DNA from 2 places in the Neisseria sp. P0001.S005 genome. Region 2 is predicted to be linked to the other one. Evidence: riboswitches for the same ligand, from Rfam matches in the RefSeq annotation. Region 2 holds a riboswitch; the other holds the start of a gene.
What was found. Region 2 has a riboswitch for glycine ahead of gcvT (glycine cleavage system aminomethyltransferase GcvT). Riboswitches for the same ligand answer to the same signal wherever they lie in the genome.
Positions count from the first base shown of each region.

Region 1: another riboswitch for glycine. It lies ahead of gcvT (glycine cleavage system aminomethyltransferase GcvT); the one in region 2 lies ahead of gcvT (glycine cleavage system aminomethyltransferase GcvT).

Region 1 is NZ_JBQCTZ010000011.1:16,453-31,802, reverse strand. Features, by position in the region: gene ACTHSP_RS03080 (HesA/MoeB/ThiF family protein) at 1-257, shown strand, start outside; gene ACTHSP_RS03075 (CidA/LrgA family protein) at 444-788, shown strand; gene ACTHSP_RS03070 (LrgB family protein) at 788-1,486, shown strand; gene argJ (bifunctional glutamate N-acetyltransferase/amino-acid acetyltransferase ArgJ) at 1,529-2,749, shown strand; gene ACTHSP_RS03060 (chloride channel protein) at 2,827-4,197, shown strand; gene ubiB (ubiquinone biosynthesis regulatory protein kinase UbiB) at 4,273-5,784, opposite strand; glycine riboswitch at 5,991-6,088, shown strand; gene gcvT (glycine cleavage system aminomethyltransferase GcvT) at 6,299-7,399, shown strand; gene gcvH (glycine cleavage system protein GcvH) at 7,533-7,931, shown strand; gene ACTHSP_RS03040 (DNA-3-methyladenine glycosylase I) at 8,039-8,590, shown strand; gene gcvP (aminomethyl-transferring glycine dehydrogenase) at 8,646-11,498, shown strand; gene thiD (bifunctional hydroxymethylpyrimidine kinase/phosphomethylpyrimidine kinase) at 11,723-12,532, shown strand; gene ACTHSP_RS03025 (OsmC family protein) at 12,644-13,063, shown strand; gene ACTHSP_RS03020 (GntR family transcriptional regulator) at 13,325-14,038, shown strand; gene ACTHSP_RS03015 (DeoR/GlpR family DNA-binding transcription regulator) at 14,112-14,891, shown strand; gene ACTHSP_RS03010 (glutamine--tRNA ligase/YqeY domain fusion protein) at 14,997-15,350, shown strand, end outside.
Region 2 is NZ_JBQCTZ010000014.1:16,847-32,196, forward strand. Features, by position in the region: gene ACTHSP_RS03585 (DeoR/GlpR family DNA-binding transcription regulator) at 1-39, opposite strand, end outside; gene ACTHSP_RS03590 (GntR family transcriptional regulator) at 112-825, opposite strand; gene ACTHSP_RS03595 (OsmC family protein) at 1,088-1,507, opposite strand; gene thiD (bifunctional hydroxymethylpyrimidine kinase/phosphomethylpyrimidine kinase) at 1,619-2,428, opposite strand; gene gcvP (aminomethyl-transferring glycine dehydrogenase) at 2,653-5,505, opposite strand; gene ACTHSP_RS03610 (DNA-3-methyladenine glycosylase I) at 5,562-6,113, opposite strand; gene gcvH (glycine cleavage system protein GcvH) at 6,219-6,617, opposite strand; gene ACTHSP_RS03620 (hypothetical protein) at 6,654-7,193, opposite strand; gene gcvT (glycine cleavage system aminomethyltransferase GcvT) at 7,341-8,441, opposite strand; glycine riboswitch at 8,651-8,748, opposite strand; gene ubiB (ubiquinone biosynthesis regulatory protein kinase UbiB) at 8,956-10,467, shown strand; gene ACTHSP_RS03635 (chloride channel protein) at 10,543-11,913, opposite strand; gene argJ (bifunctional glutamate N-acetyltransferase/amino-acid acetyltransferase ArgJ) at 11,991-13,211, opposite strand; gene ACTHSP_RS03645 (LrgB family protein) at 13,255-13,953, opposite strand; gene ACTHSP_RS03650 (CidA/LrgA family protein) at 13,953-14,297, opposite strand; gene ACTHSP_RS03655 (HesA/MoeB/ThiF family protein) at 14,484-15,230, opposite strand; gene ACTHSP_RS03660 (cyclic pyranopterin monophosphate synthase MoaC) at 15,280-15,350, opposite strand, start outside.

The sequences.
Region 1 (15,350 bases), on a different contig from region 2:
ATCTTCCCGATACGCCCTGCTATGCCTGCCTGTTTGACGGCGAACAAGCCAGCGACGGCGCTTGTGCATTGTTCGGCGTTTTTTCGCCATTGGTCGGCGTTATCGGAACGACCCAAGCCGCCGAAGCGCTTAAAGTGCTGCTCGGTATCGGTGCACCGTCGCACGGCAAACTTTCTACCTACAACGCGTTGAGCGGAAAATGGCAGCAATACGGGGTGAGACGTAATCCCGAATGCCCGGTTTGCGGCGGCCGTTAAAGACAAAAAGCAGGGTAGGGGTTTCAATATTGCCTAAGCCAATCCGCTAGAGTAATCATACTTATCTTTCATTAAACTTGAAGGAAGGTGTTTCTTCCCTTTTCAGACGGCCTGTGGCACGATATGATTCAATGATTAATAAATTTTTTGAGGCCGTCTGAAAAAGGATAAGGAGAAACCGGCTTAATGAATATTATTCGTGCCTTATTGGTGGTATTGGGTTGCTTGGCTTTGGGCGAGGCAACCGTTTGGATTTTGGGGTTGAAACTGCCGGGCAGTATTGTCGGCATGGGTTTGCTGTTTGTCGCGCTTCAGGCCGGCTGGGTCAAATTGTCTTGGGTGGGAGAGCTGGCAGACATTTTGATGGCAAACCTGACTTTGTTTTTGGTGCCGCCTTGCGTGGCCGTCATCAGCTATTTGGATGTGATTGCAAATGACTGGTTTTCGATTTTGACGGCCACAATCGGTAGTACGATCTGCGTATTGTTGGTGACCGGCAAAGTGCATGAGTGGGTCAGGAGGTGGATGTGATGAACATAGACGGGCTGTTGCGCATGCCCTCGGTCATGTTGTTCCTGACTTTGGCCGTGTATGCTTTGGCGGTGCAGATTCGGGCGCGCACGGGGAATGTGCTGTGTAATCCGGTATTGATCAGTACGCTGGTGTTGATGGGGTATTTGAAGGTATTTACCATCGATTACGAGCTGTACCATTCTGCTTCGCACTTTATTGATTTTTGGTTGAAACCGGCAGTCGTGTTGCTGGCGGTGCCACTTTATCGAAATTGGGACCGTATCCGCAGCCAGTGGTTGCCGGTGGTGTTGTCGCAGTTGGCAGGCAGCGTGACGGGCATTGTTACAGGCGTGTATTTTGCCAAATGGCTGGGTGCTTCGCGCGAAGTGATTCTGTCGCTGGCTTCCAAATCTGTGACCAACCCGATTGCGATTGAAATCACGGCGTCCATCGGCGGTATTCCGGCGATTACGGCGGCAACGGTGATTATTGCCGGACTTTTTGGCCAGATGGCCGGATATAAAGTGTTGAAAGGGGCGTTGTATATGCCTTCTTCAGTGGGAATGTCTTTGGGTACGGCCTCGCATGCGATGGGTATTGCGGCGTCTTTGGAATATGGCCGCCGTATGGCCGCATATGCCGGCTTGGGCTTGACGCTCAACGGCGTGTTGACGGCGATATTGGTACCTATCTTAATTCCCTTATTGGGCGTATAGCGTTTAGGCCGTCTGAAAATAGTGTAAACAGGAGAAAATGATATGGCTGTAAATTTGACTGAAAAACGTGCAGACGAATTGTTGGAAATCGACGGCATCCGTCTGTTTACAGGTCGTGCCGGCATCAAGCAACAAGACCGCGACGATTTGACGCTGATGGTGTTGGGCGGCGGTCATACGGTGGGCGCGGTGTTTACGCAAAACCGTTTCTGCGCCGCGCCGGTGCATATCGCCAAGTCGCATCTGTTTGACCAAGACGGCGTGTGTGCCTTAGTCATCAATACGGGTAATGCCAATGCGGGTACCGGCGCACAAGGCCGTCTGGACGCGATTAAAGTGTGCGCGGCGGCGGCGGAACAGGTCGGCTGCCAATCCAATCAGATTATGCCGTTTTCGACCGGTGTGATTTTGGAGCCGTTGCCTGTGGATAAAATCGTGGCCGCTTTGCCGCAAGTGCGCCCTGCATTCTGGTCGGACGCGGCTCGTGCCATCATGACGACGGATACTGTACCGAAAGCCGCTTCACGCACAGGCTTGGTCGGCGAGAAACACACAGTCCGCGCCACCGGCATCGCCAAAGGTTCGGGTATGATTCATCCTAATATGGCGACCATGTTGTCGTTTATCGCTACTGATGCCAAAGTGTCCCAACCGATTTTGCAACTGATGACACAAGAAATCGCAGACGAAAGTTTCAATACGATTACCGTGGACGGCGATACCAGTACCAACGACAGCTTCGTGATTATGGCGACAGGCCGTTGCGGTCAGAGCGAAATCGACAATACCGCCGATCCGCGCTATGCGCAGCTTAAAGCCTTGCTCGGTTCGCTGGCTTTGGAATTGGCGCAGGCGATTGTCCGTGATGGCGAGGGTGCGACCAAGTTCATCACGGTTGAAGTGCAAAACGCGAAAACCCGCGAAGAGGCGCGCAAAGTGGCTTATGCCGTCGCCCATTCGCCTTTGGTGAAAACCGCTTTCTTTGCCTCCGACCCGAACTTGGGCCGTCTGTTGGCAGCCGTCGGCTATGCCGGTATTGAAGACTTGGATGTCGATGCTTTGAAAATGTGGCTGGATGACGTGTTAGTGGCCGAAAACGGCGGCCGCGCGGAAAGCTATACCGAAGAAGCAGGACAAGCGGTGATGAACCGTCCGGAAATTACCGTCCGCATCGATTTGCAACGCGGCGATACGACGGCGGCCGTCTATACCTGCGATTTGTCGCACGAGTATGTGTCGATTAACGCGGATTACCGTTCTTAAAAACCTTTATTCTTGTTTTCAGACGGCCTTTGAGAAAAGTATCAAGGCCGTCTGAACACATTGACTGCGTGTTTATGATGAAATTTCCCCAAACTTGGGCGGCGCGCCTCGCCCACAAAATCCGCCAAACCAAACGCCTGTCCAAAAAGAGCATTGCCTTTCTGTTTTTGCTGGCAGGCTCGGCACTGGTTGCCCTGACGGCTTTGATGTTTGCGTACTTGGCGGATTTGGCTTTGGAATGGAACGCTTTGTTGGTAGGGAAATATCCGTGGTTTGCGTGGGTGGCTTTGCCGCTGGGTTTGCCGCTTTTGGCATGGTTTACGCGCAAATTTGCGCCGTACACTTCCGGCAGCGGTATTCCTCAGGTCATCGCTTCTTTGTCTTTGCCTTATGGCGCGCAGAAAACCCGTCTGATTCGTTTGGGAGAAACCTTTTTTAAAATTCCGCTGACGTTTTTGGGCATGATTTTTGGGGCGTCGATTGGCAGGGAAGGGCCGTCTGTACAAGTGGGTGCGGCGGTCATGAACGCTTGGGGTGCGTGGTGTAAAAAGCACGGGCTGGCGTTTAGGGGCATGCAGGAAAACGATTTGATTGCCGCAGGTGCGGCCGGCGGTTTGGCGGCGGCGTTTAACGCGCCTTTGGCCGGCGTGGTCTTTGCCATCGAAGAATTGGGACGCGGCGTGATTTTACGTTGGGAGCGCCAAATCCTGATGGGCGTGTTGGCAGCCGGTTTCATTCAAGTGGCGATACAGGGCAACAACCCGTATTTTTCAGGGTTTCAAGGGCACGAGCTGCCAAACATGCTGATGTGGGCCGTGGTGTCGGGTATTGTCTGCGGCGTGGCAGGCGGATTGTTCGGCAGCTTTTTGTATCGCGGCGCGGCAGCATTCGCGCCGGTACGCTGGCGCAGTTTCATCCGCCGTCATTTGTTGGTGGTCGCTTTTGTGATGGGTATCTTGCTGGCGCTGCTCGGTACGTTTTATCAAGGCAAAACCTATGGTACGGGCTATCACGAAGCCGCAGCCGCTCTTAAAGGCGCGTATGAAGCGCCGTTCGGCTTGGCCGCCGCAAAATGGGCGGCAACTGTGTTCAGCTATTGGGCAGGTATTCCCGGCGGTATCTTCACGCCGTCGTTAACCATCGGTGCGATGATAGGCGAACACATGGCTTCTTTCGCGCAATTGGGCGATGCGTCCAATGTCGCGGTTTTGCTCTGCATGGCCGCGTTCCTTGCCGCCGCGACCCAATCGCCGTTGACCGCCGCCGTGGTGGTAATGGAAATGACGGGCGGACAGAATTTACTGTTTTGGATGTTGCTGACTTGCATCTTCGCTTCGCAAGTCTCGCGCCAATTCTCGCCGCATCCGTTTTACCATGCCGCAGGTTTGCGCTTCAGACGGCATATCGAAGCCGAAAGCGGACATGTTCAGCACGAGAAAAAAGAATAGGTTGGTATATAAAAGGCCGTCTGAAAACTAAATTTCAGACGGCCTTTGTTATGTCGTTTAAAGCTGTATTACGGTTTACTTAAACAGCAAAATCAGCAGCAAAACAACCGCAATCATACCCAGCCACAGGCTTTGGCGTTGCTGTACTTTGACCAGATGCACATAGGCATCGCGCATTTCCTGTTGGCGGTTCTCATCAACCAGCGCACTGATTTTGCGCGGCAGGGAAGGGATGATTTGCGCCCAGTCGGGGGCTTCGTTTTTGAGGTTGCGCCAAAGGGCTTTGGGGCCGACCTGTTCGTTCATCCAGCGCACCAAAAATGGTTTGGCGGTTTTCCACAAGTCCAAATCGGGATCGAGTTGGCGGCCCAAACCTTCGATGTTGAGCAGCGTTTTTTGCAGCAATACCAACTGCGGTTGGATTTCGACATTGAAGCGGCGGCTGACTTCAAACAGGCGCATTAGCACCAAGCCGAAGGAAATTTGTGAAATCGGTTTGTTGAACACCGGTTCGCACACGGCGCGGACGGCGGCTTCCAATTCTTCCGCGCGCGTGTCGGCAGGCACCCAACCCGATTCGATGTGGGCAGTGGCGACGCGGTGGTAGTCGCGGTTGAAAAAGGCGAGGAAGTTGATGGCGAGATAGCGCTTGTCGTAGTCGGTCAGCGTGCCGACGATGCCGAAATCGAGGGCGATGTAGCGGTTGTCGGCGGCGACCAGAATATTGCCGGGGTGCATATCCGCATGGAAAAAACCGTCACGGAAAACTTGCGTGAAGAAGATTTCCACGCCGTAATCGGCAAGTTTGTGCAAATCAATGCCGTCTGCTTTGAGTTTGGCAATATCGGATACCGGTGTGCCGTCCATCCATTCGATGGTCAGCACGTCGCTGGTGCAGTAGTCGTAAAACACCTTCGGCACAATCAGCATATCGCTGTTTTGGAAATTGCGACCGAGCTGGCTGGCATTGGCGGCTTCGCGCATCAAGTCCAATTCGTCGTGCAGGTATTTGTCAAATTCGGCCACTACTTCGCGCGGCTTCAAACGCTTGCCGTCTGAAAACAAACGCTCCACCCAGCCTGCACCAAAGCGCATCAGCGACAAATCCTGTTCGATAACGGGCAAAAGGTTGGGGCGCAAGACTTTCACGGCGACCTGTTCGCCCGAATGCAGGCGGGCTTTGTGTACTTGGGCGATGGACGCGCTGGCGACAGGCTCTGTTTCAAATTCCGCGTATAAAGTGTCGATGGATTGTCCCAGTGATTTTTCGATTTGCGAGCGTGAAAGTTGCGCGTCAAACGGCGGCACTTTGTCTTGCAGCCTTGCCAGTTCGACCGCGTAATCGTGCGGAATCAAATCGGGACGCGTGGACAATACCTGCCCGAATTTGATGAAAATCGGCCCCAGGCTTTCCAACGCCAAACGCAGGCGCACGGCAGGCATTTCGTGTTTGAACTTGGACGACTGCGGCAGCATATTGAGGAAAGTCCGCGCCCAACCCGGACGGACCAGCGAGGCAATCAGCTCGGCAAGGCGGTAGCGGTAGAGCGTGCAGAGGATGGTTTTAATGCGTTTGAGGCGGTTCATGATGGGCGCGGATAAATCTAAAAAACAGAATTATATAGGAAAAACGGGTAAGGGCTTCAGACGGCCTGAGACTTTTGCAAAAACATTTGCCGCATAGCTAACAATTTTATAAAGGCTCAAGTTTTGCCGCCCCAATAAAAAGACGGATATTCACATCATAAATATTCGTCGGCTACTTGCCCAAACTGCCGATTCAAGACATAATCGGGAAATGTGCAGGAGAGTGTTACACCCAACTACAATGTAACCACCGAAGGCGCAGACACCCTTAAATCGCTCAGGTATCAGGGACTGCACATTGAAACAAACAATCTGGAGAGCGGCGTTGGAATAACGTCCACCGAAGGGGAGAAGGCCGTCTGAACCACCATTCAGACAACCGCGCAAAGCAGTGAGCAGACTGGTTTGCCATCATGCGGATACGGCCGAAAATCTCAGGTTCAAGGACAGATAGGGTCATCCGCGCACAGGTGCGCGGGCGGCATCTGAACAAAAAATCCGGAGAAACTTGAGAATGACTGCTCTGAAAACCACCCCATTTCATCAAGCCCATCAAGATGCAGGCGCGAAGCTGGTAGATTTTGCCGGCTGGGAGCTGCCCATCCATTATGGTTCACAAATCGCCGAACACGAAGCCGTGCGCACCGACGCCGGTATGTTTGACGTATCCCATATGCTCGTTACCGACGTAGCAGGCGCAAATGCCAAAGCCTTTTTCCGCAAATTGATTGCCAACGATGTCGCCAAACTTGCTTTTGTCGGCAAAGCCCTTTATTCCGCTTTGCTCAACGACAACGGCGGCGTGATTGACGACTTAATCGTTTACCGCACCAACGAAGCCGAAACCCAATACCGCATCGTGTCCAACGGCGCGACTCGCGAAAAAGATACGGCGCAATTCCACAAAGTCGGACAAGAGTTCGGCGTTGCCTTCAATCCGCGCTACGATCTCGGCATGCTTGCTGTACAAGGCCCTAAAGCCATCGAAAAACTCCTGACCGTCAAACCTGAATGGGCAGACGTAATTCACGGCCTCAAACCGTTCCAAGGTGCAGACTTGGGCAACGACTGGTTTGTCGCCCGTACAGGCTACACCGGCGAAGACGGTGTCGAAGTCATCCTGCCCGGTACCGAAGCCGTCGCATTCTTCAAAGCCCTGCAACAATCCGGCGTACAGCCTTGCGGCCTCGGCGCACGCGACACCCTGCGCATGGAAGCCGGTATGAACCTCTACGGCAACGATATGGACGACAATACCAGCCCGCTCGAAGCAGGCATGGGTTGGACCGTTGATTTGAAAGACGAAAGCCGCGATTTCGTCGGCAAAGCCGCATTGGTGGCATTGAAAGAAAAAGGCGTTGCCGTGAAACAGGTCGGCCTGTTGCTCGAAAAAGGCGGCATCCTGCGCGCGCATATGGAAGTGTTGACCGACAAAGGTCAAGGCGAAACCACCAGCGGCGTATTCTCGCCAAGCCTGAAACAATCCATCGCCATCGCCCGCGTACCGAAAGACTTTGACGGCGATACCGCCAAAGTGCTGATGCGTGGTAAAGAAGTGGATGTGCGCGTACTGAAGCTGCCGTTCGTCCGCAACGGTCAAAAACAGTTTGATTAATATCGGTTCAGACGGCCTTTATTTGTTAAGGGCCTTCTGAAAGCAGGTTTTAATTGTCGTCCGGTACGGACGTTTGTAGAAAGCATTGAACAAGGCATCTATGAAGATGCCGTCTGAAAATAACCCCCTATCAATGGAGTATCAAACCATGAGCAACATCCCAGCAGAACTGAAATACGTTGCCAGCCACGAATGGCTGCGCCTTGAAGAAGACGGTACCATCACCGTCGGCATTACCCATCACGCGCAAGAGCTGTTGGGCGACATCGTGTTTGTCGAGCTGCCCGAAGTCGGCGCAAACCTGGCTGCCGAAGAGCAAGCCGGTGTGGTTGAGTCTGTAAAAGCCGCATCTGACGTATACGCTCCGATTGCAGGCGAAATCGTTGCCGTCAACGAAGATTTGCCAAGCGCTCCGGAAACTGCCAACAGCGATCCTTACGGCGCAGGCTGGTTCTTCAAAATCAAACCTGCCAACCCTGCCGATTACGACGGTCTGCTGACTGCCGAACAATACGCAGGCGAAGTAGCTTGATTTTTGCAAACATTCAAACAGGTTTTTCATCTGTTTGATATTGCAGGTCTTAGGTCGTCTGAAAAATGCTTTCAGACGGCCTTTGTTTCAATTTTTCCTTAGCAAACATGAATTACTGCGAATTTGTCGCCACGCTTCCCGACGATACGGACAATCCCAACAAACATTATCACGACACGCAATACGGTTTTCCGATTGAGGACGACAATGAATTGTTTGAGCGGCTGGTGTTGGAAATCAATCAGGCAGGATTGAGCTGGACGCTGATGCTGAAGAAGCAGCAGGCATTTCAGACGGCATTTAAAGGTTTTGACATCGATACGGTCTCCGCATTTGATGAAGCCGATATTGAGCGGTTGCTTGCCGATGCAGGCATCGTCCGCAACCGCCTGAAAATCAACGCAGCCATTTATAACGCGCGACAAATCAAACAAATACGGCAAGAATACGGCTCATTCAAAAACTGGCTGGATACACACCATCCGCTCGACAAGGCTGAATGGGTGAAGCTGTTTAAAAAACATTTCAAATTTGTCGGTGGCGAAATCGTCGGCGAATTTCTGATGAGTACCGGCTACCTACCTGGAGCGCATGTGGAAACCTGTCCGGTTTATAGGGAAATATTGGCATGTCGTCCAAAGTGGGCGGAGGCCGTCTGAAACAACATCTGCAAGAAAAAACAGTGTTGATATCGATAACACCGAAGGAGTAGAAATGAAACTATCTGAATTGTTCAACCCGAACGAATTTGCCGCGCGCCATTTGAGTTTTGGCGACGAGGCTGCGCTTTTGGAAGCGCTCGGCGAGAAGAGCATGGATGATTTTGTCGGCAACACCGTGCCGCAAAGCATCCGTATGCCGTCCGAACTCGATTTGCCCGAAGCGTTGACCGAGGCGGATGCGTTGGCGAAATTGAAAGGCATCGCGTCTAAAAACGTGATCAACAAATCCTATATCGGTTTGGGCTATTACCCGACCCGCGTGCCGAACGTGATTTTGCGCAACGTATTGGAAAATCCGGGTTGGTACACTGCCTACACCCCGTATCAGGCGGAAATTGCCCAGGGCCGTTTGGAAGCTTTGTTGAACTTCCAACAAGTGTGTATCGATTTGACCGGTTTCCCTGTGGCAGGCGCGTCTTTGTTGGATGAGGCAACTGCCGCGGCGGAAGCGATGGCGATGGCGCACCGCGTGGGCAAAGTGAAATCCGAGCGTTTCTTTGTGGATGCGCGCGTCTATCCGCAGACTTTGGACGTGATGAAAACCCGCGCCAAATATTTCGGCTTCGAGCTGGTGGTCGGCGATTTTGCTAAAGCGGATGAAGGCGAATACTTCGGCGCGCTGTTCCAATACGTCGGCAAAGACGGCGACGTGCAAGACTTGCAGGACGTTATCGGCCGTCTGAAAGCAAAAGGCACAATCGTGGCCGTTGCCGCCGACATCATGAGCTTGGTTTTGCTGAAGTCTCCGGCTGAATTGGGCGCAGATATTGCTTTGGGTAACACCCAACGCTTCGGCGTGCCGATGGGCTTCGGCGGTCCGCACGCTGCTTATTTCGCGTTTAAAGACGAGTTCAAGCGTTCTGCCCCAGGCCGTATCATCGGTGTGTCCAAAGACGCATCGGGCAAGCCTGCCTTGCGCATGGCTTTGTCCACCCGCGAGCAACACATCCGCCGCGAAAAAGCGACATCCAATATTTGTACCGCACAAGCATTGTTGGCGAACTTGGCCGGTATGTATGCCGTTTACCATGGCCCTGAAGGCGTGAAACGCATTGCCAACCGTATCCATGCGTTGGCTTCTGCCTTTGCCGATGCGCTGGTTTCAGACGGCCTGAATGTGGTTCACAAAGTCTTCTTCGATACCGTTACCGTCGATTTTGGCAGCAAAGAGAAAGCAGACCAGGTGTTTGCCGCTGCTTTAGAATCGGGTTATAACCTGCGCCGCGTCAGCGATACTCAAGTTGCGGCTGCATTCCATGAAACATCGGCATGCGAAGATTTGGTTGATTTGTACCGCGTGTTTACCGGCAAAGATACGTTCACATTTGCCGATGACGTCAAAGGCCGTCTGAACGCCGAATTGCTGCGTCAAGACGACATTCTGCAACATCCTGTGTTCAACAGTTACCACACCGAACACGAAATGCTGCGCTATCTGAAAAAACTCGAAGACCGCGATTTGGCGATGAACCGCAGCATGATTTCATTGGGCAGCTGCACCATGAAACTCAACGCGACTGCGGAAATGTTGCCGATTACTTGGGCAGAGTTCACCGACATCCACCCCTACGCCCCCAAAGACCAAGCCGCAGGCTACCGCGCGCTTTTGACCGACATGGAAAACAGCCTGAAAGCCATCACCGGCTTTGACGCGATTTCCTTCCAGCCCAACTCCGGCGCGCAGGGTGAATACAGCGGCATGCTCTCCATCCGCCGCTATCAAGAAGCCAACGGCGAGGGACACCGCAACATCTGCCTGATTCCCAAATCCGCCCACGGCACCAACCCTGCGACTGCGGCCATGCTGGGTTTGAAAGTCGTCGTTGTCGACACCGACGAACACGGCAACGTCAACATCGACGATTTGAAAGCCAAAGCCGAGCAATACCGCGACGCTTTGTCCGCCATCATGATTACTTACCCGTCCACCCACGGCGTGTACGAAGAAGGCATCCGCGACATCTGCCGCATCATCCATGAAAACGGCGGACAGGTTTACATGGACGGTGCCAACCTCAACGCCCAAATTGGCATCATGCAGCCTGCCGAAGTCGGCGCGGACGTGTTGCACATGAACCTGCACAAAACCTTCTGTATCCCTCACGGCGGCGGCGGTCCGGGCGTCGGTCCTATCGGTTTGAAAGCCCACCTTGCCCCGTTTGCACCGGGACACGCTTTGACCGATACCCACAGCGCCAGTGCCGACCAAACCGCCGTTGCTGCTGCGGCCTTCGGTTCTGCGTCTATCCTGCCGATTACCTGGATGTACCTGACCATGATGGGTAAACAAGGCATGGAGCAGGCAACGTGCTGGGCATTGCTCAACGCCAACTACGTTGCCAAACGCCTGAGCGAAGACTATCCGATTCTGTATACAGGCAAAAACGGCCGCGTCGCGCACGAATGTATCGTCGATTTGCGTCCGCTCAAAGCCGAAAGCGGCATCACTGAAACCGACATCGCCAAACGCCTGATGGACTACGGCTTCCACGCGCCGACGGTTTCCTTCCCTGTTGCCGGCACGCTGATGATTGAGCCGACCGAGAGCGAAAGCAAAGCCGAACTCGACCGCTTCATCGCCGCCCTGAAACAAATCAAACAGGAAGTGCTGAAAGTCGAGCGCGGCGAATGGCCGAAAGAGGATAATCCGCTGGTGAACGCTCCGCATACCGCAGCAGATGTAACCGGTGAATGGGCGCATCCGTACTCTCGCGAAGAAGCCGTCTTCCCATTGCCGTTCGTTCGCGAACACAAATTCTGGCCGAGCGTCAAACGGGTAGATGAAGTGTATGGCGACCGCAATCTGGTTTGCTCCTGCTTGCCGATTGACGCATACGAAGAATAAGCCTGAATAGGTTTAAAATTGAACAGGCCGTCTGAAAATGAAAATAGTTTTCAGATGGCCTTTTGTTTGTTAAGATATTCCGCCCGAGAACGTACATTTGTTTTTGGTAAAACAACAAATAAGGCATTCGGAAAGATAGACGGCGAATGCCTTTGTTTGCGGATAAAACCAAACTGCTCTCAACAACGATAAACACAAGGCCGTCTGAAAAACAGGAGGATATGATGGACGAACTTTTTATTCAAACGCTGACGATTGCCGGCTCAGATTCCGGCGGCGGCGCGGGCATACAGGCAGATTTGAAGACATTTCAGATGCGCGGCGTGTTCGGTACCAGCGTACTGACAGCGGTTACCGCACAAAATACTTTGGGCGTATCGGCAGTGCATCCGATACCGACCGACATGATTGCTGCGCAAATTGCCGCGATTCAGGAGGATTTCCAAATCCGTGCCTATAAAATCGGCATGTTGGGTACGGCGGAAATCATCGAATGCGTGGCGGAACAAACCGCCGAATGCGACTTCGGCAAACGCGTGTTGGATCCGGTCATGATTGCCAAAGGCGGAGCGCCGTTGTTGGAAAATTCAGCCGTTGAAGCCATGAAACGCCTGCTGTTGCCGCATACGGACGTATTGACCCCCAATCTGCCCGAAGCGCAGGCATTGACGGGTATCAATATTGAAAACCGCCAAGATGCGGAACGCGCCGCCAAAATTCTTCAGGATTGGGGTGTGAAAAATGTGGTAATTAAGGGTGGCCATCTTGCCGACAGCCAAAGCGAATATTGCACCGACTGGCTGTTTACGCAATATGAAACCATCGAGCTGAACAGCAAACGTTTCACAACGCCGCATACCCATGGCACGGGCTGCACATTTTCTGCCTGCATCACTGCCGAGTTGGCAAAAGGGTTTAGCGTACCCGAGGCGGTTCAAACGGCAAAAAACTATATTGCCGCCGCCATTTCCTATCCTTTGGGCATCGGGGCAGGACACGGGCCGGTCAACCATTGGGCGTATCGGGACGAATAATGCGTTTAGGCCGATTGTAATTGATTGTATTTTTCAGACGGCCTGACTAGGTTTATCACTTGAAATTGTTTACAATATCGGATTAATGCTTTTACGGATAAAAAAGACACCATGCAAGTTACTTCAAAATGGATAGATGGAATGTGCTTCGTCGGTACAACGGCAAACGGACACAGCGTTGTGATGGAAGGCGCGGCGGCTGAAGGCGAAGTCAAACGCGGCCCAAGCCCGATGGAAATGCTGTTGTTGGGTGTAGCAGGCTGTTCCAGCATCGATGTCGTGATGATTGCCGAGAAACAACGCCAAAAAATTACCGACTGCCGTGCCGAAGTGACTGCCAAACGCGCCGACACAGCGCCGCGCGTGTTTACCGAAATCCATATCCATTTCAAAGTGTATGGTCAGGATTTGCAAGAAAGCGCGATTGAACGCGCCGTACAGATGTCTGCCGAAAAATATTGCTCCGCATCGATTATGCTGGGCAAAGCGGCAAAAATGAGCCACAGCTTCGAGATTGTCGAAACAGAATAGGGCGGTTTCAGGGTGGGCGTGCCGGAGCGTGAACCGGCTACCCACAAAAAAAGCAGATATATTCACGCATTAACATGAATATATCTGCTTGCTTTTTATTCCTTTTTCTCTCTCTCTATCAGCCTTTATAACTTGGCTTGTTGATCTCATTGTGCAAGTTTCGTTTAACATTGTCAACAATTTTTAATTATATTTTAAACACCCCCGAAAGCTGCAGGTTTGTAAACGCTTGCGCCTTAATACGGATACTGGGGAAACAGTATGGATTACGAAAATAATACCAACATTGCGCCTGCAACTTCATCGCTTATTTTGGAAGAGCGTCACGATTCGGAACTCTTCCGAGTGTACGCATTGATTTTGGACGGCATTACCGACCATCTGCTGCTGCCGGGCAAAAAACTGACCGAGTCCGAGCTTTGCCGACAAATGGTTTGCTCGCGCAATACCGTGCGTGGCGCATTGTCGCTTTTGGCGCACGATAAAATCGTCGATTTGCAGCCCAACCGCGGCGCATTTGTCCATGTGCCGGACTTGAAAGAAATGAAAGACGTGTTCAACACGCGTATCGAAATGGAAAGCATGATTTTGAGCGTCCTTATCGATATGCCTGATTTGGAAACGCGTCTGAAACCGCTTTACGCCATGATTGAGCAAGAGGGTGCAGCTTCCGAAAGTGGCGACCGCGTGGGTTGGAACCGCCTGTCCAATGCCTTCCATGTCGAATTGGCGCGGCTGCTGGACAACGATGTCCTGTTTGAAATCATGAATACCTTATGCGCGCGCTCTTCATTGATTGTGGCCGTTTCCGATCCGCTTCGCAAAGAAAAGCGCAACATCGATTCCAATTCACACCATGAACACCGAGAAATCCTCGATTTGTTGCTGGCAGGCAAGCGCAACCGTGTGACCAAAGTCATGCGCCGCCACTTGGGCGCGTGCATGGAACGCTTGGAACAGAAACTCGAGATGTAATCGGTTTGACAATGAAAAAGGCCGTCTGAAATATTCAGACGGCCATTGGTTTATCCCTACAAAACGAAACGCCATGAAACCCAAAATCCAAAGACACGAACATATCCTCAGCCTTGTCCGCGAACATAATTTTATGACGGTAGAAGAATTGGCGGCGAATTTGGATGTTACGCCGCAAACCATACGCCGCGATGTGCAGGAATTGAGCGAAACCGGGCAGCTCAAACGCTATCACGGCGGCGCATCTTTGGGCGATGTTTCAGTCGTAACGGCAGGGCAGGAGAGGCGCAACCATCAGCAGCAGGAAAAAAACGCTATTGCCCGTCTGATTGCTTCCACCATTCCCGACAATGCCTCGCTGTTTATCAGCATCGGCACCACCATGGAAGCCGTCGCCGCCGAATTGGTCAGACAGCGTAAAAATCTGCGGATTATCACCAACAATATCTACGCCGCCTCGATCACTGCGGCGCGTACCGATTACACAGTCATCATCGCTTCCGGCGTGGTCCGCCCCTTGGACGGCGGTATTACCGGCGTGGCGACCGTCGATTTCATCAACCAATTCAAAGTCGACTATGCCATCATGAGTACCCACGGCATAGAAAACGACGGCTCACTTTTGGATGACGATTACAAGGAAGTCAGCGTGATGCAGGCGATGGTGAACAATGCCCGCGTGCGCTATCTCGGCGTCGATCACAGCAAGTTCAACAGCAATGCCTTGGTCAGACTGGGCGATATCGGCGCATTCGATAAGCTGTTTACCGACCGCCCACCATCCGCCGCCATGCAGAAAACCCTAAACGAACGCGGCGTAGCATGGCAGGTTGCCGACCCTGTATCAAAGTAGCCAAGTCGGGTACAATTGAGCCATCATTCCATTCCTTTCAGACGGCCTGATTGAATGTTCAGGCCGTCTGAAAACAGAAAATCATTTTCCCATCAAAGAAATATTATGTTGAATAAAGACCAATTCGCGGACAACCACTTTATCCGCACTATTATCGAAGAAGACCTCAAAAGCGGTAAACATACAGCCATCCAAACCCGTTTCCCGCCCGAGCCGAATGGCTATTTGCACATCGGCCACGCCAAATCCATCTGCCTGAATTTTGGTTTGGCTTATATTTACGACGGCTTGTGCAACCTGCGTTTTGACGATACCAATCCTGAAAAAGAAAACGACGAATACGTCAACGCCATCAAAGAAGACGTTGAATGGCTCGGTTTCCATTGGGCGGGCGAGCCGCGTTTCGCTTCCAACTATTTCGACCAGCTTTACGACTACGCCGTCGGTTTAATCAAAGAC
Region 2 (15,350 bases):
GGTGAGGATATGTTCGTGTCTTTGGATTTTTGGTTTCATGGCGTTTCGTTTTATAGGGATAAACCAATGGCCGTCTGAATATTTCAGACGGCCTTGTTATTGTCAAACCGATTACATCTCGAGTTTCTGTTCCAAGCGTTCCATACACGCGCCCAAATGGCGGCGCATGACTTTGGTCACACGGTTGCGCTTGCCTGCCAGCAACAAATCGAGGATTTCCCGGTGTTCATGGTGTGAATTGGAATCGATGTTGCGCTTTTCTTTGCGAAGCGGGTCGGAAACGGCCACAATCAATGAAGAGCGCGCACACAAGGTATTCATGATTTCAAACAGGACATCATTATCCAACAGCCGCGCCAATTCGACATGGAAGGCATTGGACAGGCGGTTCCAACCCACGCGGTCGCCGCTTTCGGAGGCTGCGCCCTCTTGCTCAATCATGGCGTAAAGCGGTTGCAGACGCGTTTCCAAATCAGGCATATCAATGAGGACGCTCAAAATCATGCTTTCCATTTCGATACGCGTGTTGAACACGTCTTTCATTTCTTTCAAGTCCGGCACATGGACAAATGCGCCGCGGTTGGGCTGCAAATCGACAATTTTGTCGTGCGCCAAAAGCGACAATGCGCCACGCACGGTATTACGCGAGCAAACCATTTGTCGGCAAAGCTCGGACTCGGTCAGTTTTTTGCCCGGCAACAGCAGATGGTCGGTAATGCCGTCCAAAATCAATGCGTACACGCGGAAGAGTTCGGAATCGTGACGCTCTTCCAAAATAAGCGATGAAGTTGCAGGCGCAACGTTGGTATTATTTTCGTAATCCATAATGTTTCCCCAGTATCCGTATTAAGGCACAAGCGTTTACAAACCTGCAGCTTTCGGGGGTGTTTAAAATATAATTAAAAATTGTTGACAATGTTAAACGAAACTTGCACAATGAGATCAACAAGCCAAGTTATAAAGGCTGATAGAGAGAGAAGAAAAAGGAATAAAAAGCAAGCAGATATATTCATGTTAATGCGTGAATATATCTGCTTTTTTTGTGGGTAGTCGGTTCACGCTCCGACACGCCCACCCTGAAACCGTCCTATTCTGTTTCGACGATCTCGAAGCTGTGGCTCATTTTTGCCGCTTTGCCCAGCATAATCGATGCGGAGCAATATTTTTCGGCAGACATCTGTACGGCGCGTTCAATCGCGCTTTCTTGCAAATCCCGACCATACACTTTGAAATGGATATGGATTTCGGTAAACACGCGCGGCGCGGTGTCGGCGCGTTTGGCAGTCACTTCGGCACGGCAGTCGGTGATTTTTTGGCGTTGTTTCTCGGCAATCATCACGACATCGATGCTGGAGCAGCCTGCTACACCCAACAACAACATTTCCATCGGGCTGGGGCCGCGTTTGACTTCGCCTTCAGCCGCCGCGCCTTCCATCACAACGCTGTGTCCGTTTGCCGTTGTACCGACGAAGCACATTCCGTCTATCCATTTTGAGGTAACTTGCATGGTGTCTTTTTTATCCGTAAAAGCATTAATCCGATATTGTAAACAATTTCAAATGATAAACCTAGTCAGGCCGTCTGAAAAATACAATCAATTACAATCGGACTAAACGCATCATTCGTCCTGATACGCCCAGTGGTTGACCGGCCCGTGCCCTGCCCCGATGCCCAAAGGATGGGAAATGGCGGCGGCAATATAGTTTTTTGCCGTTTGAACCGCCTCAGGCACGCTAAACCCTTTTGCCAACTCGGCAGTAATACAGGCGGAAAACGTGCAGCCCGTGCCATGCGTATGCGGCGTTGGGAAACGTTTGCTGTTCAGCTCAATGGTTTCGTATGGCGTAAACAGCCAGTCGGTGCAATATTCGCTTTGGCTGTCGGCAAGATGGCCGCCTTTAATCACCACATTTTTCACGCCCCAATCCTGAAGAATTTTGGCGGCGCGTTCCGCATCTTGGCGGTTTTCAATATTAATACCCGTCAAAGCCTGCGCTTCGGGCAGATTGGGGGTCAAGACGTCCGTATGCGGCAGCAGCAGGCGTTTCATGGCTTCGACGGCCGAGTTTTCCAACAACGGCGCACCGCCTTTAGCAATCATGACCGGATCCAATACGCGTTTACCGAAGTCGCATTCGGCGGTTTGTTCCGCCACGCATTCGATGATTTCCGCCGTACCCAGCATGCCGATTTTATAAGCACGGATTTGAAAATCCTCCTGAATCGCGGCAATTTGCGCGGCAATTATGTCGGTCGGTATCGGATGCACTGCCGATACGCCCAAAGTATTTTGTGCGGTAACCGCGGTCAGTACGCTGGTGCCGAACACGCCGCGCATCTGAAATGTCTTCAAATCCGCCTGTATGCCTGCGCCGCCGCCGGAATCTGAGCCAGCAATCGTCAACGTTTGAATAAAAAGTTCGTCCATCGTGTCCTCCTGTTTTTCAGACGGCCTTTTGCTTATCGTTATGGAAAGCCGTTTGGTTTTATCCGCAAGCAAAGGCATTCGCCGTCTATCTTTCCGAATGCCTTATCCGTTGTTTTACCAAAAACAAATGTATGTTCTCGGGCGAAATATCTTAACAAACAAAAGGCCATCTGAAAACTATTTTCATTTTCAGACAGCCTGTTCAATTTTAAACCTATTCAGGCTTAATCTTCGTATGCGTCAATCGGCAAGCAGGAGCAAATCAGATTGCGGTCGCCATACACTTCATCTACACGTTTGACGCTCGGCCAGAATTTGTGTTCGCGGACGAACGGCAATGGGAAGACAGCTTCTTCGCGGGAGTACGGATGCGTCCATTCGCCGGTTACGTCGGATGCAGTGTGCGGAGCGTTGACCAGCGGATTGTCTTCTTTCGGCCATTCGCCGCGCTCGACTTTCAGCACTTCCTGTTTGATTTGTTTCAAGGCGGCGATGAAGCGGTCGAGCTCGGCTTTGCTTTCGCTCTCGGTCGGCTCAATCATCAGCGTACCGGCAACAGGGAAGGAAACCGTCGGCGCGTGGAAGCCATAGTCCATCAGGCGTTTGGCGATGTCGGTTTCGGTGATGCCGCTTTCGGCTTTGAGCGGACGCAAATCAACGATACATTCGTGCGCGACGCGTCCGTTTTTGCCTGTATACAGGATCGGATAGTCTTCGCTCAGGCGTTTGGCAACGTAGTTGGCGTTGAGCAATGCCCAGCGTGTCGCCTGCTCCATGCCTTGTTTGCCCATCATGGTCAGGTACATCCAGGTAATCGGCAGGATGGACGCTGAACCGAAGGCCGCAGCAGCAACGGCGGTTTGGTCGGCACTGGCGCTGTGGGTGTCGGTCAAAGCGTGTCCCGGTGCAAACGGGGCAAGGTGGGCTTTCAAACCGATAGGGCCGACGCCCGGACCGCCGCCGCCGTGAGGGATACAGAAGGTTTTGTGCAGGTTCATGTGCAACACGTCCGCGCCGACTTCGGCAGGCTGCATGATGCCGATTTGGGCGTTGAGGTTGGCGCCGTCCATATAAACCTGTCCGCCGTTTTCATGGATGATGCGGCAGATGTCGCGGATGCCTTCTTCGTACACGCCGTGGGTGGACGGGTAAGTAATCATGATGGCGGACAAAGCGTCGCGGTATTGCTCGGCTTTGGCTTTCAAATCGTCGATGTTGACGTTGCCGTGTTCGTCGGTGTCGACAACGACGACTTTCAAACCGAGCATGGCCGCAGTCGCAGGGTTGGTACCGTGGGCTGATTTTGGAATCAGACAGATGTTGCGGTGTCCCTCGCCGTTGGCTTCTTGGTAACGGCGGATGGAGAGCATGCCGCTATATTCGCCCTGTGCGCCGGAGTTAGGCTGGAAGGAAATCGCGTCAAAGCCGGTGATGGCTTTCAGGCTGTTTTCCATATCGGCAAGCAATTCGCGATAGCCGGCGGTTTGCGCTTCGGGAGCGTAAGGATGGATGTCGGTGAACTCAGCCCAAGTAATCGGCAACATTTCCGCAGTCGCGTTGAGTTTCATGGTGCAGCTGCCCAATGAAATCATGCTGCGGTTCATCGCCAAGTCGCGGTCTTCGAGTTTTTTCAGGTAGCGCAACATTTCGTGTTCGGTGTGGTAACTGTTGAACACAGGATGTTGCAGAATGTCGTCCTGACGCAGCAATTCGGCATTCAGACGACCTTTGACATCATCGGCAAATGTGAATGTATCTTTGCCGGTAAATGCGCGGTACAAATCGACCAAATCTTCGTATGCCGACGTTTCATGGAACGCAGCCGCAACTTGAGTATCGTTGACGCGGCGCAGGTTGTAACCCGATTTCAAAGCAGCGGCAAACACTTGGTCTGCTTTCTCTTTGCTGCCGAAATCAACGGTAATGGTATCAAAGAAGACTTTGTGAACCACATTCAGGCCGTCTGAAACCAGCGCATCGGCAAAGGCAGAAGCCAGCGCATGAATGCGGTTGGCAATGCGTTTCACGCCTTCAGGGCCGTGGTAAACGGCATACATACCGGCCAAGTTTGCCAGCAATGCTTGTGCGGTACAAATATTGGATGTCGCTTTTTCGCGGCGGATGTGTTGCTCGCGTGTGGACAACGCCATGCGCAGCGCGGGTTTACCCGATGCGTCTTTGGATACGCCGATGATGCGGCCCGGAGCGGAACGTTTGAACTCGTCTTTAAACGCGAAATAAGCAGCGTGCGGACCACCAAAGCCCATCGGCACACCGAAGCGTTGGGTGTTGCCCAAAGCAATATCTGCGCCTAACTCGGCAGGGGATTTCAGCAAGACCAAGCTCATGATGTCGGCGGCAACGGCCACAATTGTGCCTTTGGCTTTCAGACGGCCGATAACGTCCTGCAAGTCTTGCACGTCGCCGTCTTTGCCGACGTATTGGAGCAGCGCGCCGAAGTATTCGCCTTCATCCGCTTGGGCAAAATCGCCGACCACCAGTTCAAAGCCGAAATATTTGGCACGGGTTTTCATCACGTCTAAAGTTTGCGGATACACGCGCGCATCCACAAAGAAACGCTCGGATTTCACTTTGCCCACGCGGTGCGCCATCGCCATCGCTTCAGCGGCGGCAGTTGCCTCGTCCAACAAAGACGCGCCTGCCACAGGGAAACCGGTCAAATCGATACACACTTGTTGGAAGTTCAACAAAGCTTCCAAACGGCCCTGGGCAATTTCCGCCTGATACGGGGTGTAGGCAGTGTACCAACCCGGATTTTCCAATACGTTGCGCAAAATCACGTTCGGCACGCGTGTCGGGTAATAGCCCAAGCCGATATAGGACTTGTTGATCACGTTTTTAGACGCGATGCCTTTCAATTTCGCCAACGCGTCCGCCTCGGTCAAAGCTTCGGGCAAATCGAGTTCGGACGGCATACGGATGCTTTGCGGCACGGTATTGCCGACAAAATCATCCATGCTCTTCTCGCCGAGCGCTTCCAAAAGCGCAGCCTCGTCGCCAAAGCTCAAATGGCGCGCGGCAAATTCGTTCGGGTTGAACAATTCAGATAGTTTCATTTCTACTCCTTGCGGTGTTATCGATATCAACACTGTTTTTTCTTGCAGATGTTGTTTCAGACGGCCTCCGCCCACTTTGGACGACATGCCAATATTTCCCTATAAACCGGACAGGTTTCCACATGCGCGCCGGGCAGGTAGCCGGTACTCATCAGAAATTCGCCGATGATTTCGCCGCCGACAAATTTGAAATGTTTTTTAAACAGCTTCACCCATTCAGCCTTGTCGAACGGATGGTGTGCATCCAGCCAGTTTTTGAATGAGCCGTATTCTTGCTGTATTTGTTTGATTTGTCGCGCGTTATAAATGGCTGCGTTGATTTTCAGGCGGTTGCGGACGATGCCTGCGTCGGCAAGCAGCCGCTCAATATCGGCTTCGTCAAATGCGGCGACCGTCTCGATATCGAAACCTTTAAATGCCGTCTGAAATGCCTGCTGCTTCTTCAACATCAGCGTCCAGCTCAAACCCGCCTGATTGATTTCCAACACCAGCCGCTCAAACAATTCATTGTCGTCCTCAATCGGAAAACCGTATTGCGTGTCGTGATAATGTTGGTTGGGGTTGTCCGTATCGTCGGGTAGCGTGGCGACAAATTCGCAGTAATTCATGTTTATTGAGGAAAATTGAAACAAAGGCCGTCTGAAAGTATTTTCAGACGACCTAAGACCTGCACCATCAAACAGGCGCAAAACCTGTTTGGATGTTTGCAAAAATTAAGCTACTTCGCCTGCGTATTGTTCGGCAGTCAGCAGACCGTCGTAATCGGCAGGGTTGGCAGGTTTGATTTTGAAGAACCAGCCTGCGCCGTAAGGGTCGCTGTTGGCAGTTTCCGGCGCGCTGGGCAAATCTTCGTTGACGGCAACGACTTCGCCTGCAATCGGCGCGTACACGTCAGATGCGGCTTTTACAGACTCAACCACACCGGCTTGCTCTTCGGCAGCCAGGTTTGCGCCGACTTCTGGCAGCTCGACAAACACGATGTCGCCCAACAGCTCTTGCGCGTGATGGGTAATGCCGACGGTGATGGTACCGTCTTCTTCAAGGCGCAGCCATTCGTGGCTGGCAACGTATTTCAGTTCGGCTGGGATGTTGCTCATGGTTTGATACTCCATTGATAGGGGGTTATTTTCAGACGGCATCTGCACAACTTAGCGTGCGCAGATACCTCGTGCGATTAATTCTTCCAAGCGTCCGTAATGGACGGCAATCATATTGTTTTTATCTTGTTCCAATTTTTGCTTTTGGGCGGAAGGAAGTTTAGGGGATGCAGAATAATCCAAATATGCTTCGTTTATCTTGCGCTTGTTACTTGCCATTACGCCACTTGCGCGGAATACAACGATTCCTTGTTTGGAACTCATATTGTCTGCAACGGCAACCTTCAGGCCTTTGCTGCGGTAATCTGCACAAATGCTTGTAACAGCCGATACTTTATCCACTTCAACTGTTCCCGCATAACGGCTGAACGCAAACAGGGTAAATGATTTTGCTTGCGACAATGATTTCAGGTCAGAAGCACGGCTTCTACCCTTATTATCTTGCACGGCAATACTCAAATCATCATTCATGCGGATAATATCAAGAGCATATTCCCCGTCTATCGTCACCTCGCCGGCAATCTTTCCATTGCCGCCAACGGTTTTCATAAATGTTGCAGTACGGGATTTTCCTTCTGTATCGAAAAACATCAATCCGCGCTCGCCGGCAGACGAAGCGCAAGCCGATAACATCAATAACAACAATAAACTGCCAAAGGTTGCTTTCATAGGAAACAACAATTCCTTAAAACCTGCTTTCAGACGGCCTTTAACAAATAAAGGCCGTCTGAATCGATATTAATCAAACTGTTTTTGACCGTTGCGGACGAATGGCAGCTTCAGTACACGCACGTCCACTTCTTTTCCGCGCATCAACACTTTGGCGGTATCGCCGTCAAAGTCTTTCGGTACGCGCGCGATGGCGATGGATTGTTTCAGGCTTGGAGAGAATACGCCGCTAGTGGTTTCGCCTTTGCCTTTGTCGGTCAACACTTCCATATGCGCGCGCAGGATGCCGCCTTTTTCGAGCAACAGGCCGACCTGTTTGACGGCAACGCCTTTTTCTTTCAATGCCAGCAAGGCGGCTTTACCGACAAAGTCGCGGCTTTCGTCTTTCAAGTCAACCGTCCAACCCATGCCTGCTTCGAGCGGGCTGGTATTGTCGTCCATATCGTTGCCGTAGAGGTTCATACCGGCTTCCATGCGCAGGGTGTCGCGTGCGCCGAGGCCGCAAGGCTGTACGCCTGCTGCTTGCAGGGCTTTGAAGAATGCGACGGCTTCGGTGCCGGGCAGGATGACTTCGACGCCGTCTTCGCCGGTGTAGCCGGTGCGGGCAACAAACCAGTCGTTGCCCAAGTCTGCACCTTGGAACGGTTTGAGGCCGTGAATCACGTCCGCCCATTCAGGTTTGACGGTCAGGAGTTTTTCGATGGCTTTCGGGCCTTGTACGGCAAGCATACCGAGGTCGTAGCGCGGGTTGAAGGCGATGCCGAATTCTTGTCCGACTTTGTGGAACTGGGCGGTGTCTTTTTCGCGGGTCGCGCCGTTGGACACGATGCGGTATTGGGTTTCGGCCTCGTTGGTGCGGTAAACGATCAAGTCGTCAATCACACCGCCGTTGTCGTTGAGCAGCGCGGAATAAAGGGCTTTGCCGACAAAAGCGAGTTTGGCGACATCGTTGGCAATCAATTTGCGGAAAAAGGCTTTGGCATTTGCGCCTGCTACGTCGGTAACGAGCATATGGGATACGTCAAACATACCGGCGTCGGTGCGCACGGCTTCGTGTTCGGCGATTTGTGAACCATAATGGATGGGCAGCTCCCAGCCGGCAAAATCTACCAGCTTCGCGCCTGCATCTTGATGGGCTTGATGAAATGGGGTGGTTTTCAGAGCAGTCATTCTCAAATTTCTCCGGATTTTTTGTTCAGATGCCGCCCGCGCACCTATGCGCGGATGACCCTATCTGTCCTTGAACCTGAGATTTTCGGCCGTATCCGCATGATGCAAACCAGTCTGCTCACTGTTTTGCGCGGTTGTCTGAATGGTGGTTCAGACGGCCTTCTCCCCTTCGGTGGACGTTATTCTAACGCCGCTCTCCAGATTGTTTGTTTCAATGTGCAGTCCCTGATACCTGAGCGATTTAAGGGTGTCTGCGCCTTCGGTGGTTACATTGTAGTTGGGTGTAACACTCTCCTGCACATTTCCCGATTATGTCTTGAATCGGCGGTTTGGGCAAGTAGCCGACGAATATTTTATGATGTGAATATTCGTCTTTTTATTGGGGCGGCAAAACCTTAGCCTTTATAAATTTGTTAACTATACGGCAAATGTTTTTGCAAAAGTCTCAGGCCGTCTGAAGCCCTTGGCCGTTTTTCCTATATAATTCTGTTTTTTCGATTTATCTGCGTCCATCATGAACCGCCTCAAACGCATTAAAACCATCCTCTGCACGCTCTACCGCTACCGCCTTGCCGAGCTGATTGCCTCGCTGGTCCATCCGGGTTGGGCGCGGACTTTCCTCAATATGCTGCCGCAGTCGTCCAAGTTCAAACACGAGATGCCTGCCGTGCGCCTGCGTTTGGCGTTGGAAAGCCTGGGGCCGATTTTCATTAAATTCGGACAGGTATTGTCCACGCGCCCCGATTTGATTCCGCATGATTACGCGGTCGAACTGGCAAGGCTGCAAGACAAAGTGCCGCCGTTTGACGCGCAGCTTTCGCGCTCGCAAATCGAAAAATCTTTGGGCCAATCCATCGACACTTTATACGCAGAATTTGAAACCGAGCCTGTCGCCAGCGCGTCTATCGCCCAGGTACACAAAGCCCGCCTGCATTCGGGCGAACAGGTCGCAGTGAAAGTCTTGCGCCCCAACCTTTTGCCCGTTATCGAACAGGATTTGTCGCTGATGCGCTTTGGCGCAGGCTGGGTGGAACGTTTGTTTTCAGACGGCAAGCGTTTGAAGCCGCGCGAAGTGGTGGCCGAATTTGACAAATACCTGCACGACGAATTGGACTTGATGCGCGAAGCCGCCAATGCCAGCCAACTCGGACGTAATTTCCAAAACAGCGATATGCTGATTGTGCCAAAGGTGTTTTACGACTACTGCACCAGCGACGTACTGACCATCGAATGGATGGACGGCACGCCGGTATCCGATATCGCCAAACTCAAAGCAGACGGCATTGATTTGCACAAACTTGCCGATTACGGCGTGGAAATCTTCTTCACGCAAGTTTTCCGCGACGGCTTTTTCCATGCAGATATGCACCCCGGCAATATTTTGGTCGCCGCCGACAACCGCTACATCGCCCTCGATTTCGGTATCGTTGGCACACTGACCGATTACGACAAACGCTATCTCGCCATCAACTTCCTCGCCTTCTTCAACCGCGATTACCACCGCGTCGCCACCGCCCACATCGAATCAGGTTGGGTGCCTGCCGACACACGTGCGGAAGAATTGGAAGCCGCTGTCCGCGCCGTGTGCGAGCCTGTGTTCAACAAACCGATTTCGCAGATTTCCTTCGGCTTGGTGCTGATGCGCCTGTTTGAAGTCAGCCGCCGTTTCAATGTCGAAATCCAACCGCAGCTGGTATTGCTGCAAAAAACGCTGCTCAATATCGAAGGCTTGGGCCGCCAGCTCGATCCCGATTTGGACTTGTGGAAAACCGCCAAACCGTTTTTGGTGCGCTGGATGAACGAACAGGTCGGCCCCAAAGCCCTTTGGCGCAACCTCAAAAACGAAGCTCCCGATTGGGCGCAAATCATCCCTTCCCTGCCGCGCAAAATCAGTGCGCTGATTGATGAAAACCGCCAACAGGAAATGCGCGATGCCTATGTTCACTTGGTCAAAGTACAGCAACGCCAAAGCCTGTGGCTGGGTGTGATTGCGGTTGTTTTGCTGCTGATTTTGCTGTTTAAGTAAACCGTAATACAGCTTTAAACGACATAATAAAGGCCGTCTGAAATCTGATCTTCAGACGGCCTTTTATATACCGACCTATTCTTTTTTCTCGTGCTGAACATGTCCGCTTTCGGCTTCAATATGCCGTCTGAAGCGCAAACCTGCGGCATGGTAAAACGGATGCGGCGAGAATTGGCGCGAGACTTGCGAAGCGAAGATGCAAGTCAGCAACATCCAAAACAGTAAATTCTGTCCGCCCGTCATTTCCATGACCACCACGGCGGCGGTCAACGGCGATTGGGTCGCGGCGGCAAGGAATGCGGCCATGCAGAGCAAAACCGCGACATTGGACGCGTCGCCCAGTTGCGCGAAAGAAGCCATGTGTTCGCCTATCATCGCACCGATGGTTAACGACGGCGTGAAGATGCCGCCAGGAATGCCTGCCCAATAGCTGAACACGGTTGCTGCCCATTTTGCGACTGCCAAGCCGAACGGCGCTTCATACGCGCCTTTGAGTGCGGCAGCGGCTTCGTGATAGCCCGTGCCATAGGTTTTGCCTTGATAAAACGTACCGAGCAACGCCAGCAAGATACCCATTGCAAAGGCGACCACCAACAAATGGCGGCGGATGAAACTGCGCCAGCGTACCGGTGCGAATGCCGCCGCGCCGCGATACAAAAAGCTGCCGAACAATCCGCCGGCCACGCCGCAGACGATGCCCGACACCGCAGCCCACATCAGCATGTTTGGCAACTCATGCCCTTGAAAACCTGAGAAATACGGGTTATTGCCCTGTATCGCCACTTGAATGAAACCGGCCGCCAACACGCCCATCAGGATTTGACGTTCCCAACGTAAAAGCACGCCACGCCCCAATTCTTCGATGGCAAACACCACGCCGGCCAAAGGCGCGTTAAACGCCGCCGCCAAACCGCCGGCCGCACCTGCGGCAATCAAATCGTTTTCCTGCATACCCCTAAACGCCAGCCCGTGCTTTTTACACCACGCGCCCCAAGCATTCATTACCGCCGCGCCCACTTGCACAGACGGCCCTTCCCTGCCGACAGACGCGCCCAACAGCATGGCGCAAAACGTCAGCGGAATTTTGAAAAAGGTTTCGCCCAAACGAATCAAACGGGTTTTCTGCACGCCATAAGGTAAAGACAATGAAGCGATGACCTGCGGAATACCGCTGCCGGAAGTATACGGCGCAAATTTGCGCGTAAACCACGCCAAAAGCGGCAAACCCAGCGGCAAAGCCACCCACGCAAACCACGGATATTTTCCCACCAACAAGGCGTTCCATTCCAAAGCCAAATCCGCCAAGTACGCAAACATCAAAGCAGTCAGGGCAACCAGTGCCGATCCTGCCAGCAAAAACAGAAGGGCAATGCTCTTTTTCGACAAGCGTTTGGTTTGGCGGATTTTGTGGGCAAGGCGCGCCGCCCAAGTCTGGGGAAATTTCATAATAAACACGCAGTCAATGTGTTCAGACGGCCTTGATACTTTTCTTAAAGGCCGTCTGAAAACAAGGATAAAGGTTTTTAAGAACGGTAATCCGCGTTAATCGACACATATTCGTGCGACAAATCGCAGGTATAAACAGCCGCCGTCGTATCGCCGCGTTGCAAATCGATGCGGACGGTGATTTCCGGACGGTTCATCACCGCTTGTCCTGCTTCTTCGGTATAGCTTTCCGCGCGTCCGCCGTTTTCGGCAACCAACACGTCATCCAGCCACATTTTCAAAGCATCGACGTCCAAGTCTTCAATACCGGCATAGCCGACGGCTGCCAACAGACGGCCCAAGTTCGGGTCGGAGGCAAAGAAAGCGGTTTTCACCAAAGGCGAATGGGCGACGGCATAAGCCACCTTGCGCGCCTCTTCGCGGGTTTTTGCGTTTTGCACTTCAATCGTGATGAACTTGGTCGCACCCTCGCCATCACGGACAATCGCCTGCGCCAGTTCCAAAGCCAGCGAACCGAGCAAGGCCTTGAGCTGCGCATAGCGCGGATCGGCGGTATTGTCGATTTCGCTCTGACCGCAACGGCCCGTCGCCATAATCACGAAACTGTCGTTAGTGCTGGTATCGCCGTCCACGGTAATCGTATTGAAACTCTCATCTGCGATTTCTTGCGTCATCAGCTGCAAAATCGGTTGGGACACTTTGGCATCGGTAGCGATAAACGACAACATGGTCGCCATGTTCGGATGAATCATGCCCGAGCCTTTGGCGATACCGGTGGCGCGGACTGTGTGTTTTTCGCCGACCAATCCTGTACGTGAAGCGGCTTTCGGTACAGTATCCGTCGTCATGATGGCACGCGCCGCGTCCGACCAGAATGCAGGGCGTACTTGCGGCAAGGCGGCCACGATTTTATCCACAGGCAATGGCTCCAAAATCACGCCGGTCGAAAACGGCATAATCTGATTGGATTGGCAGCCGACCTGTTCCGCCGCCGCCGCGCACACTTTAATCGCATCCAGACGGCCTTGTGCGCCGGTACCCGCATTGGCATTGCCCGTATTGATGACTAAGGCACACACGCCGTCTTGGTCAAACAGATGCGACTTGGCGATATGCACAGGCGCGGCGCAGAAACGGTTTTGCGTAAACACTGCGCCCACCGTATGTCCGCCGCCCAACACCATCAGCGTCAAATCGTCGCGGTCTTGTTGCTTGATGCCGGCACGACCTGTAAACAGACGGATGCCGTCGATTTCCAACAATTCGTCTGCACGTTTTTCAGTCAAATTTACAGCCATATCATTTTCTCCTGTTTACACTATTTTCAGACGGCCTAAAACGCTATACGCCCAATAAGGGAATCAAGATAGGCACCAATATCGCCGTCAACACACCGTTGAGCGTCAAGCCCAAGCCGGCATATGCGGCCATACGGCGGCCGTATTCCAAAGACGCCGCAATACCCATCGCATGTGAGGCCGTACCCAAAGACATTCCCACTGAAGAAGGCATATATAACGTCCCTTTCAACACTTTATATCCGGCCATCTGTCCAAAAAGTCCAGCAATAATCACCGTTGCCGCCGTAATCGCCGGAATACCGCCGATAGACGCCGTGATTTCAATCGCAATCGGGTTGGTCACAGATTTGGAAGCCAGCGACAAAATCACTTCGCGCGAAGCGCCCAGCCATTTGGCAAAATACACACCCGTAACAATGCCTGTCACGCTGCCCGCCAACTGCGACAACACCACTGGCAACCACTGGCTGCGGATACGGTCCCAATTTCGATAAAGCGGCACGGCCAGCAACACGACTGCCGGTTTCAACCAAAAATCAATAAAGCGCGAAGCAGAATGGTATAGCTCGTAATCGATGGCAAATACCTTCAAATACCCCATCAACACCAGCGTACTGATCAATACCGGATTACACAGCACATTCCCCGTGCGCGCCCGAATTTGCACCGCCAAAGCATACACGGCCAAAGTCAGGAACAGCATGACCGAGGGCATGCGCAACAGCCCGTCTATATTCATCACATCCGCCTCCTGACCCACTCATGCACTTTGCCGGTCACCAACAATACGCAGATCGTACTGCCGATTGTGGCCGTCAAAATTGAAAACCAGTCGTTTGCAATCACGTCCAAATAGCTGATGACGGCCACGCAAGGCGGCACCAAAAACAAAGTCAGGTTTGCCATCAAAATGTCTGCCAGTTCGCCCACCCAAGACAATTTGACCCAGCCCGCCTGAAGCGCGGCAAACAGCAAAGCCATGCCGACAATACTGCCCGGCAGCTTCAACCCCAAAATCCAAACGGTTGCCTCGCCCAAAGCCAGGCAACCCAATACCACCAATAAGGCACGAATAATATTCATTAAGCCGGTTTCTCCTTATCCCTTTTCAGACGGCCTCAAAAAATTTATTAATCATTGAATCATATCGTGCCACAGGCCGTCTGAAAAGGGAAGAAACGCCTTCCTTCGAGTTTAATGAAAGATAAGTATGATTACTCTAGCGGATTGGCTGAGGCAATATTGAAACCCCTACCCTGCTTTTTGTCTTTAACGGCCGCTGCAAACCGGGCATTCGGGATTGTGTTTCACCCCGTATTGCTGCCATTTTCCGCTCAACGCGTTGTAGGTAGAAAGTTTGCCGTGCGACGGCGTACCGATACCGATCAGCACTTTAAGCGCTTCGGCGGCTTGGGTCGTTCCGATAACGCCGACCAACGGCGAAAAAACGCCGAACAATGCACAAGCGCCGTCGCTGGCTTGTTCGCCATCAAACAGGCAGGCATAGCAGGGCGTATCGGGAAGATCGGGACGGTACACGGCGATTTGTCCATCAAAGCCGACGGCCGCTGCGGAAACCAAAGGCGTGCGCGTGGCAACGGAGGCGCGGTTGACTGCTTGGCGTGTGGGATAATTGTCGGAACAATCAAGGATGATGTCGGCGGCGTTTGCCAATTCGACAAGCCTGGCCTCATCGAGAAATTCGGCAATAGCTGTAATGTGTGTTTGGCTGTTGATTTGTTTCAGACGGCCTTGCATCACCAAAGCCTTGTTTTTACCGATGTCGGCTTCGGTAAACGTGATTTGGCGTTGAAGATTGGTCTCGTCGATGGTATCGGCATCGGCAATCGTCAGGCTGCCGATGCCGGCGGCGGCAAGATACGGCAAGGCCGCCGCACCCAGCCCGCCGCAACCGACAACAAGCACATGGGCAGCCAAGAGTTTTTCTTGGCCTTCGATACCGATTTCGTCAAGCAAGATATGGCGGCTGAACCGCAAGAGTTGTTGATCGTTCATCATAATAATAAGGCCGTCTGAAACCCAATGTTCAGACGGCCTGAATGGTTTAGAAATTAATATTTTCGTATGCGTTGTCAAACAAGAAAGGACGGCCTTCGCTGCTGGTTTCGGATTCTA